One region of the Paenibacillus sp. FSL H3-0457 genome, then DNA from elsewhere that is predicted to be linked to it. Evidence: a T-box and tRNA genes for the amino acid it is inferred to sense, from the RefSeq annotation. Region 1 holds a T-box; the other regions hold tRNA genes.
What was found. The T-box of region 1 lies ahead of tyrS (tyrosine--tRNA ligase). A T-box ahead of a tRNA ligase gene usually reads a tRNA of that ligase, here a tRNA-Tyr.
Positions count from the first base shown of each region.

Region 2: it has a tRNA-Tyr gene. The T-box ahead of tyrS (tyrosine--tRNA ligase) is inferred to sense a tRNA for this amino acid. The anticodon was not compared.
Region 3: it has a tRNA-Tyr gene. The T-box ahead of tyrS (tyrosine--tRNA ligase) is inferred to sense a tRNA for this amino acid. The anticodon was not compared.

Region 1 is NZ_CP150283.1:4,075,230-4,080,641, reverse strand. It holds gene MHH25_RS18070 (YdiU family protein) at 1-390, shown strand, start outside; gene MHH25_RS18065 (Imm63 family immunity protein) at 487-930, shown strand; gene MHH25_RS18060 (DUF4375 domain-containing protein) at 950-1,399, shown strand; T-box leader at 1,498-1,725, shown strand; gene tyrS (tyrosine--tRNA ligase) at 1,842-3,104, shown strand; gene MHH25_RS18050 (YxcD family protein) at 3,261-3,539, opposite strand; gene MHH25_RS18045 (hypothetical protein) at 3,545-4,042, opposite strand; gene MHH25_RS18040 (PadR family transcriptional regulator) at 4,141-4,707, opposite strand; gene MHH25_RS18035 (carbonic anhydrase) at 4,881-5,412, opposite strand, start outside.
Region 2 is NZ_CP150283.1:5,808,173-5,813,584, reverse strand. It holds rRNA gene MHH25_RS25825 (23S ribosomal RNA) at 1-2,049, shown strand, start outside; tRNA gene MHH25_RS25820 (tRNA-Asn) at 2,116-2,191, shown strand; tRNA gene MHH25_RS25815 (tRNA-Ser) at 2,195-2,286, shown strand; tRNA gene MHH25_RS25810 (tRNA-Glu) at 2,296-2,367, shown strand; tRNA gene MHH25_RS25805 (tRNA-Val) at 2,435-2,510, shown strand; tRNA gene MHH25_RS25800 (tRNA-Met) at 2,528-2,601, shown strand; tRNA gene MHH25_RS25795 (tRNA-Asp) at 2,629-2,706, shown strand; tRNA gene MHH25_RS25790 (tRNA-Phe) at 2,802-2,877, shown strand; tRNA gene MHH25_RS25785 (tRNA-Thr) at 2,898-2,973, shown strand; tRNA gene MHH25_RS25780 (tRNA-Tyr) at 2,983-3,068, shown strand; tRNA gene MHH25_RS25775 (tRNA-Trp) at 3,075-3,148, shown strand; tRNA gene MHH25_RS25770 (tRNA-His) at 3,178-3,250, shown strand; tRNA gene MHH25_RS25765 (tRNA-Gln) at 3,273-3,347, shown strand; tRNA gene MHH25_RS25760 (tRNA-Gly) at 3,352-3,426, shown strand; tRNA gene MHH25_RS25755 (tRNA-Cys) at 3,433-3,506, shown strand; tRNA gene MHH25_RS25750 (tRNA-Leu) at 3,513-3,591, shown strand; gene MHH25_RS25745 (methyltransferase domain-containing protein) at 3,775-4,701, shown strand; gene MHH25_RS25740 (helix-turn-helix domain-containing protein) at 4,930-5,412, opposite strand, start outside.
Region 3 is NZ_CP150283.1:317,481-322,892, reverse strand. It holds gene iolD (3D-(3,5/4)-trihydroxycyclohexane-1,2-dione acylhydrolase (decyclizing)) at 1-624, opposite strand, end outside; tRNA gene MHH25_RS01500 (tRNA-Gly) at 1,003-1,073, opposite strand; tRNA gene MHH25_RS01495 (tRNA-Pro) at 1,084-1,157, opposite strand; tRNA gene MHH25_RS01490 (tRNA-Leu) at 1,165-1,243, opposite strand; tRNA gene MHH25_RS01485 (tRNA-Arg) at 1,261-1,337, opposite strand; tRNA gene MHH25_RS01480 (tRNA-Gly) at 1,345-1,419, opposite strand; tRNA gene MHH25_RS01475 (tRNA-Leu) at 1,430-1,510, opposite strand; tRNA gene MHH25_RS01470 (tRNA-Lys) at 1,517-1,592, opposite strand; tRNA gene MHH25_RS01465 (tRNA-Tyr) at 1,603-1,688, opposite strand; tRNA gene MHH25_RS01460 (tRNA-Thr) at 1,698-1,773, opposite strand; tRNA gene MHH25_RS01455 (tRNA-Phe) at 1,794-1,869, opposite strand; tRNA gene MHH25_RS01450 (tRNA-Asp) at 1,887-1,964, opposite strand; tRNA gene MHH25_RS01445 (tRNA-Met) at 1,992-2,065, opposite strand; tRNA gene MHH25_RS01440 (tRNA-Val) at 2,082-2,157, opposite strand; tRNA gene MHH25_RS01435 (tRNA-Glu) at 2,164-2,235, opposite strand; tRNA gene MHH25_RS01430 (tRNA-Asn) at 2,240-2,315, opposite strand; tRNA gene MHH25_RS01425 (tRNA-Ala) at 2,317-2,392, opposite strand; tRNA gene MHH25_RS01420 (tRNA-Ile) at 2,426-2,499, opposite strand; rRNA gene rrf (5S ribosomal RNA) at 2,538-2,654, opposite strand; rRNA gene MHH25_RS01410 (23S ribosomal RNA) at 2,735-5,412, opposite strand, start outside.

The sequences.
Region 1 (5,412 bases):
AAGGAGCTTCTTGAACTTATGGAGAAGCATAGTGCAGATTACACGAATACGTTCCTGGCTTTGACCTTTGATAAGTTGGAAGGGACAGCTTTGTTTGGCACGACAGAATTTGCTGAATGGCATGAGCGGTGGCAAGCAAGATTGGACAGACAGCAAGAGGAGAAGGAAGTCTCTCGACAGTTGATGAGAACAAGCAATCCAGCCGTCATTCCCCGAAATCATCGGGTCGAGGAAGCCCTTGAGCAAGCGGAGAACCACGGAGATCTTAGCGTGATGCTGAAGCTTTTGGCAGTTCTTTCAGACCCGTTCGCGCACTCACCTGAGCAGGCTGAATATGCCGAACTGCCAGCACAGTGCAATACTTCGTATCAGACTTTTTGTGGAACCTGATTGAACAGTAGGAACGAATATGAAGAGGCTGCCTTGGGCAGCTTTTTCATTTTTTCATTCTGTCATCGAAGTTACTTTATAGAGGCAGGTGCGTTCATGTCCAACATGTTAAGCAAACAACAATTGGCAGAAATCCTTTTACAGCTTTTAGAGCGTACATCTTTTCCTAGGGAACAGATGCAGAACTATGTTAACCGCTTGTTTGAGACCTTTAAATGGGATGGGGTGCCCTATGTAGAGAGTAGAAAAGATACTTATACTGTTCGAATATACGAACGTGGCCTCGTCTCATTGGAGAAACGGGTGAAACAGCCTGATGAAGTCATCTATTGGTTGCTGGAAGATATTATTTTCACCGCGACGCATGTAGGGTTGTTGGAAAGACATGGCGTGGATAATAAAGAAACGCATTTGAACTACACAAATGAAGTGATGAAGGAACTGAACAGGGGTGTTCAGGAAGCTTTCCAGCAGATCGGTGATCCGTATTTACATTGGTATCAGACGAGTAAACGTCAGGAGTTAGAGGGCATGACATAAAAAAAGTGAGGTGTGTTACATGAGCGAGCATGATATTAATGATGTATGGTATGACTATGCTGTGTTATTTGTCGAAAAAAAGAATGAATCTGAACAGGGCTGGGCATCGTTGACTTCGAACGAGCAGGACATTGCTGCTTTATGGCTATTAGAGGCGGATGTCTTTAATGGCGGTTTTATACAGTTTTTCTGCAACTGGGGGGAAGAGGTATACCGTTACGCGTTGCGGGCATTACATATCATTGGTGCGACTCAAGTCGTGGAGATTATAACGTCAGCATACGGCTGTATTGAGCATCTGAAAGAGGATGAAAGGCTTACCGAACTGTGGGATATTCCTAAATTCCTGACAAAGGAACAAGAGCAGCATTTAGATGCGCTGGATCAGCAGTTTTGGAACAATGAGGATCAGATCGCGGAGAAAGCCTATGGTTATTATCACGGAAAATTGAACATGATGATCATATAATCTGGTTTCAACTATGCAACCGTTGTTCTGTTCGAAGATTAATACTTGGTCTTGCAATGACTGAAACGTTCGGCTATACTTGCTATAAATTGAATACATGAATCACGTTGATAGAGCGCAGTAGCGGCTTTGTCCCTGTTACAGAAAGTCAGGGGTTGATGGAACCTGATACATACAAGGGCTGCGAATTACACTCTGGAGTACTTGGGTAATGTCAAGCGGATGGGCAAACGATATATTGCCAAAAGTGGTATGGATAACGTGTTAAGGTCATGTGTTGTCCATGCAATTTGGGTGGTACCACGGTTATAATAATCGTCCCTGTGTCTAATGAAGACAAGGAGGCGATTTTTTTGTGTCCAAAAAAGCCGTTCCAGCGTGTAATTTCGTAATTTAACGTAGATCATGACTGAATCTTGAGGATAGAAAAGGGGTTATACACATGAATATTATTGATGAACTACAGTGGCGTGACGCCATTAACCAGCAGACAGATGCAGAGGGACTGCGTGAGTTGACTGAAACCAAATCGATCTCGTTGTACTGCGGCGTTGACCCTACGGGGGACAGCATGCATATCGGACATCTAATTCCATTCATGATGCTGAAACGTTTTCAACTGGCAGGACATCGTCCAGTCATTCTGATAGGTGGAGCTACAGGTACGATTGGTGATCCAAGTGGCCGGCAGGCAGAACGTTCTTTGCAAACGATGGAGCAAGTGCAGGAGAATGTGGATGCACTGACAGCGCAGATGAAGAAGTTGTTTGTAACAGACGGTGATAATCAGGTTCGCATGGTGAACAACTACGATTGGACACACAAAATCAATGTGATTGAATTCTTGCGTGACTACGGCAAAAACTTTAACCTCAACACAATGCTGGCTAAGGATGTAGTTGCGAGCAGACTGGAAGGCGGAATCTCGTTTACCGAGTTTTCATACCAGATCCTTCAATCACTCGACTACCTGCACCTGTTCCAAAACGAAGATGTACAGCTTCAAATCGGCGGTTCGGATCAATGGGGGAATATCACGAGTGGTCTTGATCTGATTCGTAAAAAAGAAGGATCTGAAGCGAAGGCGTATGGTCTGACCATTCCGCTCATGCTCAAATCCGACGGTACGAAATTCGGTAAAACAGCTGGCGGCGCAATCTGGCTTGACCCGAACAAAACAACACCATTTGAGTTCTACCAGTTCTGGGCGAATACAGATGACCGTGATGTGATCAAATACTTGAAATACTTTACCTTCCTGAGCAAAGAAGAAATTGAAGCTTTGTCTGAAAAGGTAGAGACAGAGCCGCACAGACGTGAAGCACAGAAAGCACTCGCGGAAGAAATGACAAAATTCGTTCACGGCGAAGAAATGCTAGAACAGGCTAAACGTATTACAGCGGCGCTGTTCAGTGGTGATATCCGTTCCCTGACAGCAGATGAAATCGAGCAGGGTTTCAAGGAAATGCCAACATTCGAAACGGACGGCGAAGCGAAAAATATCGTCGACTGGCTCGTAGATCTGGGGTTGGAGCCATCCAAACGCCAGGCCCGTGAGGATGTCACTAAAGGCGCTATCTCCATGAACGGTGAGAAAATCACGGAGCTTGAATTCACAGTGTCGGCAGAGCATGCCATTGGCGGTAAATTCATCATTATCCGTAAAGGTAAGAAGAACTACAGCCTGGTTAAACTCCAAGCGTAGTGTCTGAGTATTAGAACGTAACACAGAAACGTATAGAGACTACAATAGACACACAAATAAAGCTACAAATACAGAAACAAAAAGACCGCCTTCCATCTCTGTCAGGCGACAGAGGGGAGGCGGTCTTTCGTATATCAGGCCAGTGAGTGACCTATCTTATTGATTAACGATCGCTGTGATTTCTTCATCCAGATCAAGTCGTACATTCTCACGGTACGCCCGGATGTTGTATTCACTGTGCAGGTAACGAAGAATCGCTTCAATCATATTGGACTCCACCAGATATTGACTACGGCCTTGAATCCAAACTTCAGCGGAATAACCTGTATCTTCTTCCCAACTCAGTTCTACATTCACATCGGTTGGACGTACACCCTTACGTTCTGCCATATGAATACAGATTGCATTCACAATTTCATCCATGCTCAGAACCATAGAGACTAGTACCGTCCGTTTCTGTTACGGTCATCATCACGATCATTGCGACGGTCATAACGACCATCCGCTGCAGGTTTGCGACGATTGGAGATGGCTCTGAAGAGTGCCATAGCCAGCATAACAATCAACATAATTGCTGCAACGTTCACGAGCAATCCAAGGATGTTACCCAGAGCGCCCATGCCACCGAACAATCCGCCAAACATCATACCAGCAAGACCACCAAGCATCATGCCTTTCATGAATCCGCCGCCACCGCCGAAGAATCCGCCACGGTTCGTTGTAGCTGCTCCATTGCTGGAATTGTTATTCGTATTCGATTTGCTTACATTGCTGTCGGATTTCTTAGGTGTATTGCTATAACTTTTCGTACCGGATTTGAATCCGCCACCACGTCTTGCATCCGCAGAATCCGGATTCGTTACTCCCACTGTTGCGAACAATAATGTAAAGGCCATAAATACCATCATTAGATGTTTAACTCCGAATTTTTTCTTCATTGTAAAGATCGTAACCCCCCGATTAATTTGTTTGAATCGCCCAAAAATGGGCCTTACTCATGTAATACGGTCAACTTGCAGGAACGTTTCAAATTTTATTAAATTTCTGAAACGCTAGGACTTGGGTCTTGAATTGCAGCTTGGCCATCAAGCAATTGGGTAACCCAATGACACCATTCCAGGCCTGTTTGTGCGTGCATTAACCCTTTTTGTACCAGGATGTAGCTTCCAAAATCTCGGTTGCCTACACGAAGATTATCCTGAGGTATACGTGACTTCAGATCCTCGAAATAACGTATGCGTTCCATAAACCAGCTTTTACGCTCGTTAAGAATGCGTCTCATGCTTCCGTCTTCCGCTATGCCAACACACAAAATACGCAAATTAAATTCATCGCGTGTAACCGGTGCGGTAACAGGAGTAATCATCCATTCCAAGAGCTTTTCAATGCCTTTTTCCGTAACTGCGTACATTTTCTTGTCCGGTTTGTCAGACTGTTGTACCCAGCGGGAGGCCAATAACTCATCGTTTTCCATCTTGGACAGGAGTGGATAGATCTGGCTGTGTTTCGCCTGCCAATGAGGCTGGATTTTCAGCATCAGATCATAGCCCGATGACTCCTCGCGGGTAAGCAGCCCGAGTAATCCGTAGGAAAGTATGTTCATGCACATGTCTCCTTAATATTAGGGCTAGGTCAGAGAGAACAATCGTTTTTACTTTCTTTGACCGCTTTCATAAAAAGTGTACACTGAAACTGTATGGTTTGACAACCTGACAGAACAACTGCCTTAATTTAGACAAAAAAAGTGCGAACCATAAGGTCCGCACTCCAAACCATTTAGAGAGATGCCTGTTGTCCATACCCCTCAGCGACAAGATCAAGCTCACCTGTGGCAGAATCGATAACCATGCCGTGGACGGGTACATTGGGAGGAAGTAAAGGATGCTTCTTGATCACTTCCACAGTATGTTTTACCCCTTCTTCGACGCTGTCAAACCCGCGCAACCATTTTTGCAAACGGATGCCAGAGTTCTCCAGAGTAGTCATGACTTCTTCCGATACGCCACGCTCAACCATATGTCCAATCATGGTCTCAGCGTGAAGGGAAGCCATACCACATTCGGTATGCCCCACTACCAGGACTTCATCTGCACCCAGTTCATAGATGGCGACAAGTACACTACGCATTACGCTTCCGAAAGGCTGAGAGATAATTGCGCCTGCGTTTTTAATGATTTTCACATCACCGTTTTTCAGGTTCATGGCCTTGGGCAGCAATTCCACCAGACGTGTATCCATACAAGTGATGATAACCATCTTTTTGGTTGGAAACTTGCCAGCCGTATACTTTTCGTATTCTTTAGTCTCG
Region 2 (5,412 bases), 1.7 Mb from region 1:
AGGGCTAGCCTCGGAAAACAGAGTCGTGGAGGTAGAGCACTGATTGGGTGCGGGGCCCGCAAGGGTTACCAAGCTCAGTCAAACTCCGAATGCCATAGACTTACTTCCGGGAGTCAGACAGTGAGTGCTAAGATCCATTGTCAAAAGGGAAACAGCCCAGACCATCAGCTAAGGTCCCCAAGTGTGTGTTAAGTGGGAAAGGATGTGGAGTTGCACAGACAACCAGGATGTTGGCTTAGAAGCAGCCATCATTGAAAGAGTGCGTAATAGCTCACTGGTCGAGTGACTCTGCGCCGAAAATGTAACGGGGCTAAACACACCACCGAAGCTATGGCTTGATGCTTTGCATCAGGGGTAGGGGAGCGTTGTATAAGGGTTGAAGGTGTACCGTAAGGAGCGCTGGACATTATACAAGTGAGAATGCCGGTATGAGTAACGAAAAGATCAGTGAGAATCTGATCCGCCGAAAGCCTAAGGGTTCCTGAGGAAGGCTCGTCCGCTCAGGGTAAGTCGGGACCTAAGGCGAGGCCGAAAGGCGTAGTCGAAGGACAACAGGTCGAAATTCCTGTACCACCGTAAGCCGTTATGAGCAATGGGGGGACGCAGTAGGGTAGTGACGCGGACTGATGGATGTCCGTCTAAGCAGTAAGGCTGATGTGTAGGCAAATCCGCACATTGTAAGGCTGAGCTGTGATGGGGAGCGAAAATTATAGTAGCGAAGGTCATGATCTCACACTGCCAAGAAAAGCCTCTAGCCAGGTGATGGTGCCCGTACCGCAAACCGACACAGGTAGGCGAGAAGAGTATTCTAAGGCGCGCGGAAGAACTCTCGTTAAGGAACTCGGCAAAATGACCCCGTAACTTCGGGAGAAGGGGTGCCCCGGTAGTGTGAATAGCACGAGGGGGCCGCAGTGAAAAGGCCCAAGCGACTGTTTAGCAAAAACACAGGTCTGTGCGAAGCCGTAAGGCGAAGTATACGGGCTGACGCCTGCCCGGTGCTGGAAGGTTAAGGGGAGTGGTTAGGAGCAATCCGAAGCTGTGAACCGAAGCCCCAGTAAACGGCGGCCGTAACTATAACGGTCCTAAGGTAGCGAAATTCCTTGTCAGGTAAATTCTGACCCGCACGAATGGCGTAACGACTTGGGCGCTGTCTCAACGAGAGATCCGGTGAAATTTTAATACCTGTGAAGATGCAGGTTACCCGCGACAAGACGGAAAGACCCCATGGAGCTTTACTGCAGCTTGATATTGAATTTGGGTACGATCTGTACAGGATAGGTGGGAGCCTTTGAAGCATGAGCGCCAGCTTGTGTGGAGGCAACGTTGGGATACCACCCTGATCGTATCTAGGTTCTAACCTGGTACCGTAATCCGGTGCGGGGACAGTGTCAGGTGGGCAGTTTGACTGGGGCGGTCGCCTCCTAAAGAGTAACGGAGGCGCCCAAAGGTTCCCTCAGAATGGTTGGAAATCATTCGAAGAGTGCAAAGGCATAAGGGAGCTTGACTGCGAGACCTACAAGTCGAGCAGGGACGAAAGTCGGGCTTAGTGATCCGGTGGTACCGCATGGAAGGGCCATCGCTCAACGGATAAAAGCTACCCTGGGGATAACAGGCTTATCTCCCCCAAGAGTCCACATCGACGGGGAGGTTTGGCACCTCGATGTCGGCTCATCGCATCCTGGGGCTGAAGTAGGTCCCAAGGGTTGGGCTGTTCGCCCATTAAAGCGGTACGCGAGCTGGGTTCAGAACGTCGTGAGACAGTTCGGTCCCTATCTGTCGTGGGCGTAGGAAATTTGAGAGGAGCTGTCCTTAGTACGAGAGGACCGGGATGGACGTACCGCTGGTGTACCAGTTGTTCCGCCAGGAGCACCGCTGGGTAGCTATGTACGGACGGGATAAACGCTGAAAGCATCTAAGCGTGAAGCCCCCCTCAAGATGAGATTTCCCAGTATGTAAGACCCCTTGAAGACGACGAGGTAGATAGGCTGGGGGTGGAAGTGCAGCAATGCATGGAGCTGACCAGTACTAATCGGTCGAGGGCTTATCCAATAGCAAGTTGTAATTCGCGTGTTTCGTTTCGAATCTAGTTTTCAGAGAACGATCTCTGAAGCATATTCCCTGATAGCTCAGTTGGTAGAGCACTCGACTGTTAATCGAGTTGTCACAGGTTCGAGCCCTGTTCGGGGAGCCATATGGAGAGGTGTCCGAGCTGGCCGAAGGAGCACGATTGGAAATCGTGTAGGCGTCACAAGCGTCTCGAGGGTTCGAATCCCTCTCTCTCCGCCATAATATTAAGGCCCGTTGGTCAAGGGGTTAAGACACCTCCCTTTCACGGAGGTAACAGGGGTTCGAATCCCCTACGGGTCATAATAACTTCAAAAAAAGAAGTTGATTTTTACAACAAGATTATGGTATGATCATAAATGTGTTGTTCGGAGGCTTAGCTCAGCTGGGAGAGCATCTGCCTTACAAGCAGAGGGTCGGGGGTTCGATCCCCTCAGCCTCCACCATATAAACTTTATAACGACGCGGGGTGGAGCAGCCCGGTAGCTCGTCGGGCTCATAACCCGAAGGCCGCAGGTTCAAATCCTGCCCCCGCAATTATACTTTCCTTTGAGAAAGTGATCTGGAACCGTGGTGTAGTTGGCCTAACATGCCTGCCTGTCACGCAGGAGATCGCGGGTTCGAATCCCGTCGGTTCCGCCATTTAATCTTTACATGAGGCAAACTGTTCACTACATCTGCTGTATGGCACTGATGCCCTATATAAAGTGTAAGGAATTAAGATTAGACTTTATTATGGCTCGGTAGCTCAGTCGGTAGAGCAGAGGACTGAAAATCCTCGTGTCGGCGGTTCGATTCCGTCCCGAGCCACCATTTTTAAAATAATTTAATATGCCGGTGTAGCTCAACTGGTAGAGCAACTGACTTGTAATCAGTAGGTTGGGGGTTCAAGTCCTCTCGCCGGCACCATGTAATCCTGGAGGATTAGCGAAGTGGCCAAACGCATCAGACTGTAAATCTGCTCCCGTACGGGTTCGGTGGTTCGAATCCATCATCCTCCACCAGTTTTTAGGGGCATAGTTTAAAGGTAGAACAACGGTCTCCAAAACCGTTGGTGTGGGTTCAATTCCTGCTGCCCCTGCCAATTAAATTTTTAGAAAATAACCTTTTATGGCGGTCGTGGCGAAGTGGTTAACGCACCGGTTTGTGGATCCGGCATTCGGGGGTTCAATTCCCCTCGATCGCCCCTTTGTTTTTTCATTTTTTATTGGGGATTAGCCAAGCGGTAAGGCAACGGACTTTGACTCCGTCATGCATAGGTTCAAATCCTATATCCCCAGCCATTATGCGGACGTGGCTCAGCGGTAGAGCATCGCCTTGCCAAGGCGAGGGTCGCGGGTTCGATTCCCGTCGTCCGCTCCAAAATATGGCGCCATAGCCAAGTGGTAAGGCACAGCTCTGCAAAAGCTTTATCCCCAGTTCGAATCTGGGTGGCGCCTCCAGCATATGCCGGCGTGGCGGAATGGCAGACGCGCTCGACTCAAAATCGAGTGGGAAACCGTGGAGGTTCGAGTCCTCTCGCCGGTATATTGAATAGCCCTACATGTTGCTTATGCAATGTGTAGGGCTATTTTTATTTTATATGAAACGATTTATGTGCAGTAAGAAAATCTAGAGTAAGAGAAGATGGACGTTAATAAAGATTGACGTATGATTATATTGAGTATATTGTAGATAAGTAAAGTCTTTAATATGGAGGAGTGAAGTAGAGTGACTAATGGAAAAAATGTATCGGATACCGATCTGTTATTTGATCTTTCTGTATGGGAAGAGGCATGGAAGAATCGTCCGAGAAGTTCAAAATATAAGAAGAAAAGCGTCCCCTCTAATATAGAAGAAGCTTTTGAGCGATGGGCCAGGGATTATCATGCACAGTCGTTCACTGAAGAAGGAAAGCAGCGTTCTGAACGCATTATGGGCTGGATTGAAAACCAGGGTGTGGAATTCGCAGGGTTATCCATTTTGGACATTGGAGCAGCCTCAGGCATATTTACCATTCCTTTTGCGGAAAAGGGGGCAAGTGTGACCGCAGTTGAGCCTTCTGAGTTGCTTGTCTCCCTTATGAAAGAGACGATACCTCCAGCTCTGGAATCCAAAATCGAAATCGTAAACGAACGATATGAAGAAATCTCCATTAAGGATAAAGGCTGGGAGAAGAAATATGACTTTGCATTTGCATCCATGTGTCCGGCGATGTCGGATTGGGAAACGATTGAGCAGGCGATCAATTGTGCCCGGAAGTATGTGTATATAAGTACTATGGCGGGACAGAAGGAACACACACTAATGGATGAACTTAAGGATGTACTGGGGGTAACTTCTTCATACAAGGCCGGTGATATGGGGTATATCCAACAGTTGCTGTATTTGAAGGGTTATTCTTATACGATGATCATTACGAGAGAAGTTAACTCATTTGAAGTACCGGTGGAAGAGATTATCGAGAAGCTACCAGAATGGCTTAATACGTATGAGTTACCATCGGATGAAGATTCCCTCAGATTGGCTGAGGATTACATTAACGATACGTACAAGGATAGTACGGTGACCTTCTCACGTGGAGGAAGATTTGGTAAAATTCTAATCCAACTTGAACAGCCCAATATGAAAACAGTTCGCACTAAGGATAAGCGATAAATCGCATAAGCGTGGCAAGTGTACTAATAATCAGGAATTGAGACGGACAATGTAGTCTAACCTCTAAGATGACACTAGGAAGCATCATACTGCAAAACAAGAAGATACACGTGTCAAACATATGAAGTTAAGATTGCAGAAGTAAAGTTGTAAGTGAAGGGAGCAGGTTATGTGCTCCCTCTTTTTTGAAGCCACTAATTCATCGACCGCTTTGAACCAGACCCTCGTTTATTTAGAGATGTTCGACACTTCTGCTTTCTGCTTACGCTCCCGATACTGGCCGGGGGTGATTCCTTCCCATTTACGGAATGATCGGATAAAGTTTTGCGGATTATTGTACCGAAGTCGTGCTGCGATATCTTTAACGGTTAGATCACTTTCGTCCAGCCATTTTTTAGCGATGTTAAATCGGTACTTGGTCAGATATTCACTAAATGCACAGCCTGTCTCTTTGCGGAAAACACTACTTAAGTAGTTGGCATTGTAGTGAAGCTTCAAGGCACATTCCTCAAGCGTCAGATCCTTATCATAATCTTGATGAATCATGGCAATCATTTTCTCAGATATATGCTGATACTGGGCATATTGTCTCGCTTTAAAAACCTGAATGACGGGCAAGATGACTTGATATTTAAACCAATCCTCAACTTCAGCAGCGTACTGCAAACTATGAAGTTCATGAAACATCGAGCCACGACCTTGGGAGATCTG
Region 3 (5,412 bases), 3.3 Mb from region 1:
ATAATGTACTTTGCGGGCAAAGAACGATTCCGGGTAATCGTACGCTTCTGCCTGCACATCCTGCGGCAATGCGAGCGTTACTGCTCCCGTCTCTGCTGGATCGGTTAGCACACGCATCGCCTGTGTAACAGCAATCATCAGCTGTTCGGGACGCACAATGCGATCCCAGTACTTGCTGACGGCTTTGAATGGATCAGTGGCTGAGATTGTATAATCACTGCTCACTTCCAACTGCTGAAGTACCGGGTCCGGTTCCCGTGTAGCAAAGTTATCTCCTGGAAGCAATAAAACCGGAATCCGGTTCACCGTTGCAGTAGCTGCCGCCGTAATCATATTCAAAGCACCAGGTCCAATGGATGTTGTACATGCATAGATCTGTCTACGGTTCTTCTGCTTGGCATAAGCCGCTGCCGTATGCACCATACCTTGTTCGTTCTTGCCTTGCATATACGTCAGGCTTCCCGGACTGCGCTCCAGCGCTTCTCCAATGCCTGTTACATTGCCATGTCCAAAAATACCGATGATTCCCTTAACAAACTTGGTTTCCACCCCGTCAACCGAGATATATTGCTGATCCAGGTATCGAAGCAGTGCCTGAGCCATCGTTAGTCGAATTGTATTCATGAATTGATCGCCGTCCTTTCCTTTACGGGTTAAGCGCTTAATCTACGTTAAGTTTAAGCGCCTTACCCCTAAAGGTTAAGCGCTTAATTGATATGGTATTACAGGTTAATGATTTACGCAAGCTATTTTTGTAAGCGTTCTTATAAATTGTGATAAAGAAAAGATATTCTTGTGTTCGAACATGTGTTAGACCTTCTCTATTTGAACACCTCCACAATGACTAAGGACAGACTTAAAAGAGAAGGGAATATATCGTGAGGATGGGATACACGCTAAAGCCATATAATCCGTGATCTTTGCATACAATTATGATCAATATGCCTGTGAATGCAAAAAAAGAAAGAGACGGTGAGTACCATCTCTTTCTTTTCAATATAAAGCGGGTGATGGGAATCGAACCCACGCTATTAGCTTGGAAGGCTAAAGTTCTACCATTGAACTACACCCGCATAACAACAATCGGGATGACACGATTTGAACATGCGACCCCCTGGTCCCAAACCAGGTGCTCTACCAAGCTGAGCTACATCCCGTTATCTATACCGGCGAGAGGACTCGAACCTCCACGGTTTCCCACTCGATTTTGAGTCGAGCGCGTCTGCCATTCCGCCACGCCGGCAAAATATGAAGTTATAATGGCGCGCCCTGAGAGATTCGAACTCCCGGCCTTTTGATTCGTAGTCAAACGCTCTATCCAGCTGAGCTAAGGGCGCAAAATATTGGAGCGGAAGACGGGAATCGAACCCGCGACCCTCGCCTTGGCAAGGCGATGCTCTACCGCTGAGCCACTTCCGCAAATAAAGGATGCGCGTGGAGGGACTTGAACCCCCACGTCAAAGACGCTAGATCCTAAGTCTAGTGCGTCTGCCAATTCCGCCACACGCGCATATAATGGTGAGTCATGAAGGGCTCGAACCTTCGACACCCTGATTAAAAGTCAGGTGCTCTACCAACTGAGCTAATGACTCATAGAAAAACTGGTGGAGGATGATGGATTCGAACCACCGAACCCGTACGGGAGCAGATTTACAGTCTGATGCGTTTGGCCGCTTCGCTAATCCTCCAGGATTACATGGTGCCGGCGAGAGGACTTGAACCCCCAACCTACTGATTACAAGTCAGTTGCTCTACCAGTTGAGCTACACCGGCGTATTACATGGTGTTATAAATGGTGGCTCGGGACGGAATCGAACCGCCGACACGAGGATTTTCAGTCCTCTGCTCTACCGACTGAGCTACCGAGCCTTACTAGATTAAAAAAATGGCGGAACCGACGGGATTCGAACCCGCGATCTCCTGCGTGACAGGCAGGCATGTTAGGCCAACTACACCACGGTTCCAGATCACTTTCTCAAAGGAAAGTATAATTGCGGGGGCAGGATTTGAACCTGCGGCCTTCGGGTTATGAGCCCGACGAGCTACCGGGCTGCTCCACCCCGCGTCGTTATAAAGTTATATGGTGGAGGCTGAGGGGATCGAACCCCCGACCCTCTGCTTGTAAGGCAGATGCTCTCCCAGCTGAGCTAAGCCTCCATATTATGACCCGTAGGGGATTCGAACCCCTGTTACCTCCGTGAAAGGGAGGTGTCTTAACCCCTTGACCAACGGGCCTTACTGGCTCCCCGAACAGGGCTCGAACCTGTGACAACTCGATTAACAGTCGAGTGCTCTACCAACTGAGCTATCAGGGAATGGTGGAGCCAAGCGGGATCGAACCGCTGACCTCCTGCTTGCAAGGCAGGCGCTCTCCCAGCTGAGCTATGGCCCCATACACTTTGTATTTCTTGTTGTGGTCTTGCTATGGGCCCTGGTGGACTCGAACCACCGGCCTCACCCTTATCAGAGGTGCGCTCTAACCAACTGAGCTAAGGGCCCTTATCAATTTTCGAAAAAAAATACCCCAATGGGGTTTCGCTTGGCGGCGTCCTACTCTCCCAGGACCCTGCGGTCCAAGTACCATCGGCGCTAGAGGGCTTAACGGTCGTGTTCGGGATGGGTACGTGTGGAACCCCTCCGCCATCGCCACCAAACGCATAGCTTAGCTTACATTCAGAGTTGTTGTTCTCTGAAAACTAGATTCGAAACGAAACACGCGAATTACAACTTGCTATTGGATAAGCCCTCGACCGATTAGTACTGGTCAGCTCCATGCATTGCTGCACTTCCACCCCCAGCCTATCTACCTCGTCGTCTTCAAGGGGTCTTACATACTGGGAAATCTCATCTTGAGGGGGGCTTCACGCTTAGATGCTTTCAGCGTTTATCCCGTCCGTACATAGCTACCCAGCGGTGCTCCTGGCGGAACAACTGGTACACCAGCGGTACGTCCATCCCGGTCCTCTCGTACTAAGGACAGCTCCTCTCAAATTTCCTACGCCCACGACAGATAGGGACCGAACTGTCTCACGACGTTCTGAACCCAGCTCGCGTACCGCTTTAATGGGCGAACAGCCCAACCCTTGGGACCTACTTCAGCCCCAGGATGCGATGAGCCGACATCGAGGTGCCAAACCTCCCCGTCGATGTGGACTCTTGGGGGAGATAAGCCTGTTATCCCCAGGGTAGCTTTTATCCGTTGAGCGATGGCCCTTCCATGCGGTACCACCGGATCACTAAGCCCGACTTTCGTCCCTGCTCGACTTGTAGGTCTCGCAGTCAAGCTCCCTTATGCCTTTGCACTCTTCGAATGATTTCCAACCATTCTGAGGGAACCTTTGGGCGCCTCCGTTACTCTTTAGGAGGCGACCGCCCCAGTCAAACTGCCCACCTGACACTGTCCCCGCACCGGATTACGGTACTAGGTTAGAACCTAGATACGATCAGGGTGGTATCCCAACGTTGCCTCCACACAAGCTGGCGCTCATGCTTCAAAGGCTCCCACCTATCCTGTACAGATCGTACCCAAATTCAATATCAAGCTGCAGTAAAGCTCCATGGGGTCTTTCCGTCTTGTCGCGGGTAACCTGCATCTTCACAGGTATTAAAATTTCACCGGATCTCTCGTTGAGACAGCGCCCAAGTCGTTACGCCATTCGTGCGGGTCAGAATTTACCTGACAAGGAATTTCGCTACCTTAGGACCGTTATAGTTACGGCCGCCGTTTACTGGGGCTTCGGTTCACAGCTTCGGATTGCTCCTAACCACTCCCCTTAACCTTCCAGCACCGGGCAGGCGTCAGCCCGTATACTTCGCCTTACGGCTTCGCACAGACCTGTGTTTTTGCTAAACAGTCGCTTGGGCCTTTTCACTGCGGCCCCCTCGTGCTATTCACACTACCGGGGCACCCCTTCTCCCGAAGTTACGGGGTCATTTTGCCGAGTTCCTTAACGAGAGTTCTTCCGCGCGCCTTAGAATACTCTTCTCGCCTACCTGTGTCGGTTTGCGGTACGGGCACCATCACCTGGCTAGAGGCTTTTCTTGGCAGTGTGAGATCATGACCTTCGCTACTATAATTTTCGCTCCCCATCACAGCTCAGCCTTACAATGTGCGGATTTGCCTACACATCAGCCTTACTGCTTAGACGGACATCCATCAGTCCGCGTCACTACCCTACTGCGTCCCCCCATTGCTCATAACGGCTTACGGTGGTACAGGAATTTCGACCTGTTGTCCTTCGACTACGCCTTTCGGCCTCGCCTTAGGTCCCGACTTACCCTGAGCGGACGAGCCTTCCTCAGGAACCCTTAGGCTTTCGGCGGATCAGATTCTCACTGATCTTTTCGTTACTCATACCGGCATTCTCACTTGTATAATGTCCAGCGCTCCTTACGGTACACCTTCAACCCTTATACAACGCTCCCCTACCCCTGATGCAAAGCATCAAGCCATAGCTTCGGTGGTGTGTTTAGCCCCGTTACATTTTCGGCGCAGAGTCACTCGACCAGTGAGCTATTACGCACTCTTTCAATGGTGGCTGCTTCTAAGCCAACATCCTGGTTGTCTGTGCAACTCCACATCCTTTCCCACTTAACACACACTTGGGGACCTTAGCTGATGGTCTGGGCTGTTTCCCTTTTGACAATGGATCTTAGCACTCACTGTCTGACTCCCGGAAGTAAGTCTATGGCATTCGGAGTTTGACTGAGCTTGGTAACCCTTGCGGGCCCCGCACCCAATCAGTGCTCTACCTCCACGACTCTGTTTTCCGAGGCTAGCCCTAAAGCTATTTCGGGGAGAACCAGCTATCTCCGAGTTCGATTGGAATTTCTCCGCTACCCCCACCTCATCCCCGCATTTTTCAACATGCGTGGGTTCGGGCCTCCAGTGCGTGTTACCGCACCTTCACCCTGGACAGGGGTAGATCACCCGGTTTCGGGTCTACGTCCACGTACTACATCGCCCTATTCAGACTCGCTTTCGCTGCGGCTCCGGCTCTTCACCTTAACCTTGCACGGGAACGTAACTCGCCGGTTCATTCTACAAAAGGCACGCCATCACCCCTAAAACGGGCTCTGACTTTTTGTAAGCACACGGTTTCAGGTTCTATTTCACTCCCCTTCCGGGGTGCTTTTCACCTTTCCCTCACGGTACTGCTTCACTATCGGTCGCTAGGAAGTATTTAGCCTTGGCAGATGGTCCTGCCGGATTCATACGGGGTTTCACGTGCCCCGCACTACTCGGGATCCGTCTCGGAGGGAACAGACTTTCAACTACAGGGCTTTTACCTTCTTTGGCGGGCCTTTCCAGACCTCTTCGCTTAACCGGTTCCTTTGTAACTCCATGTGAGACGTCCCACAACCCCAAAGAGCAAGCTCTCTGGTTTGGGCTTCTCCGCGTTCGCTCGCCGC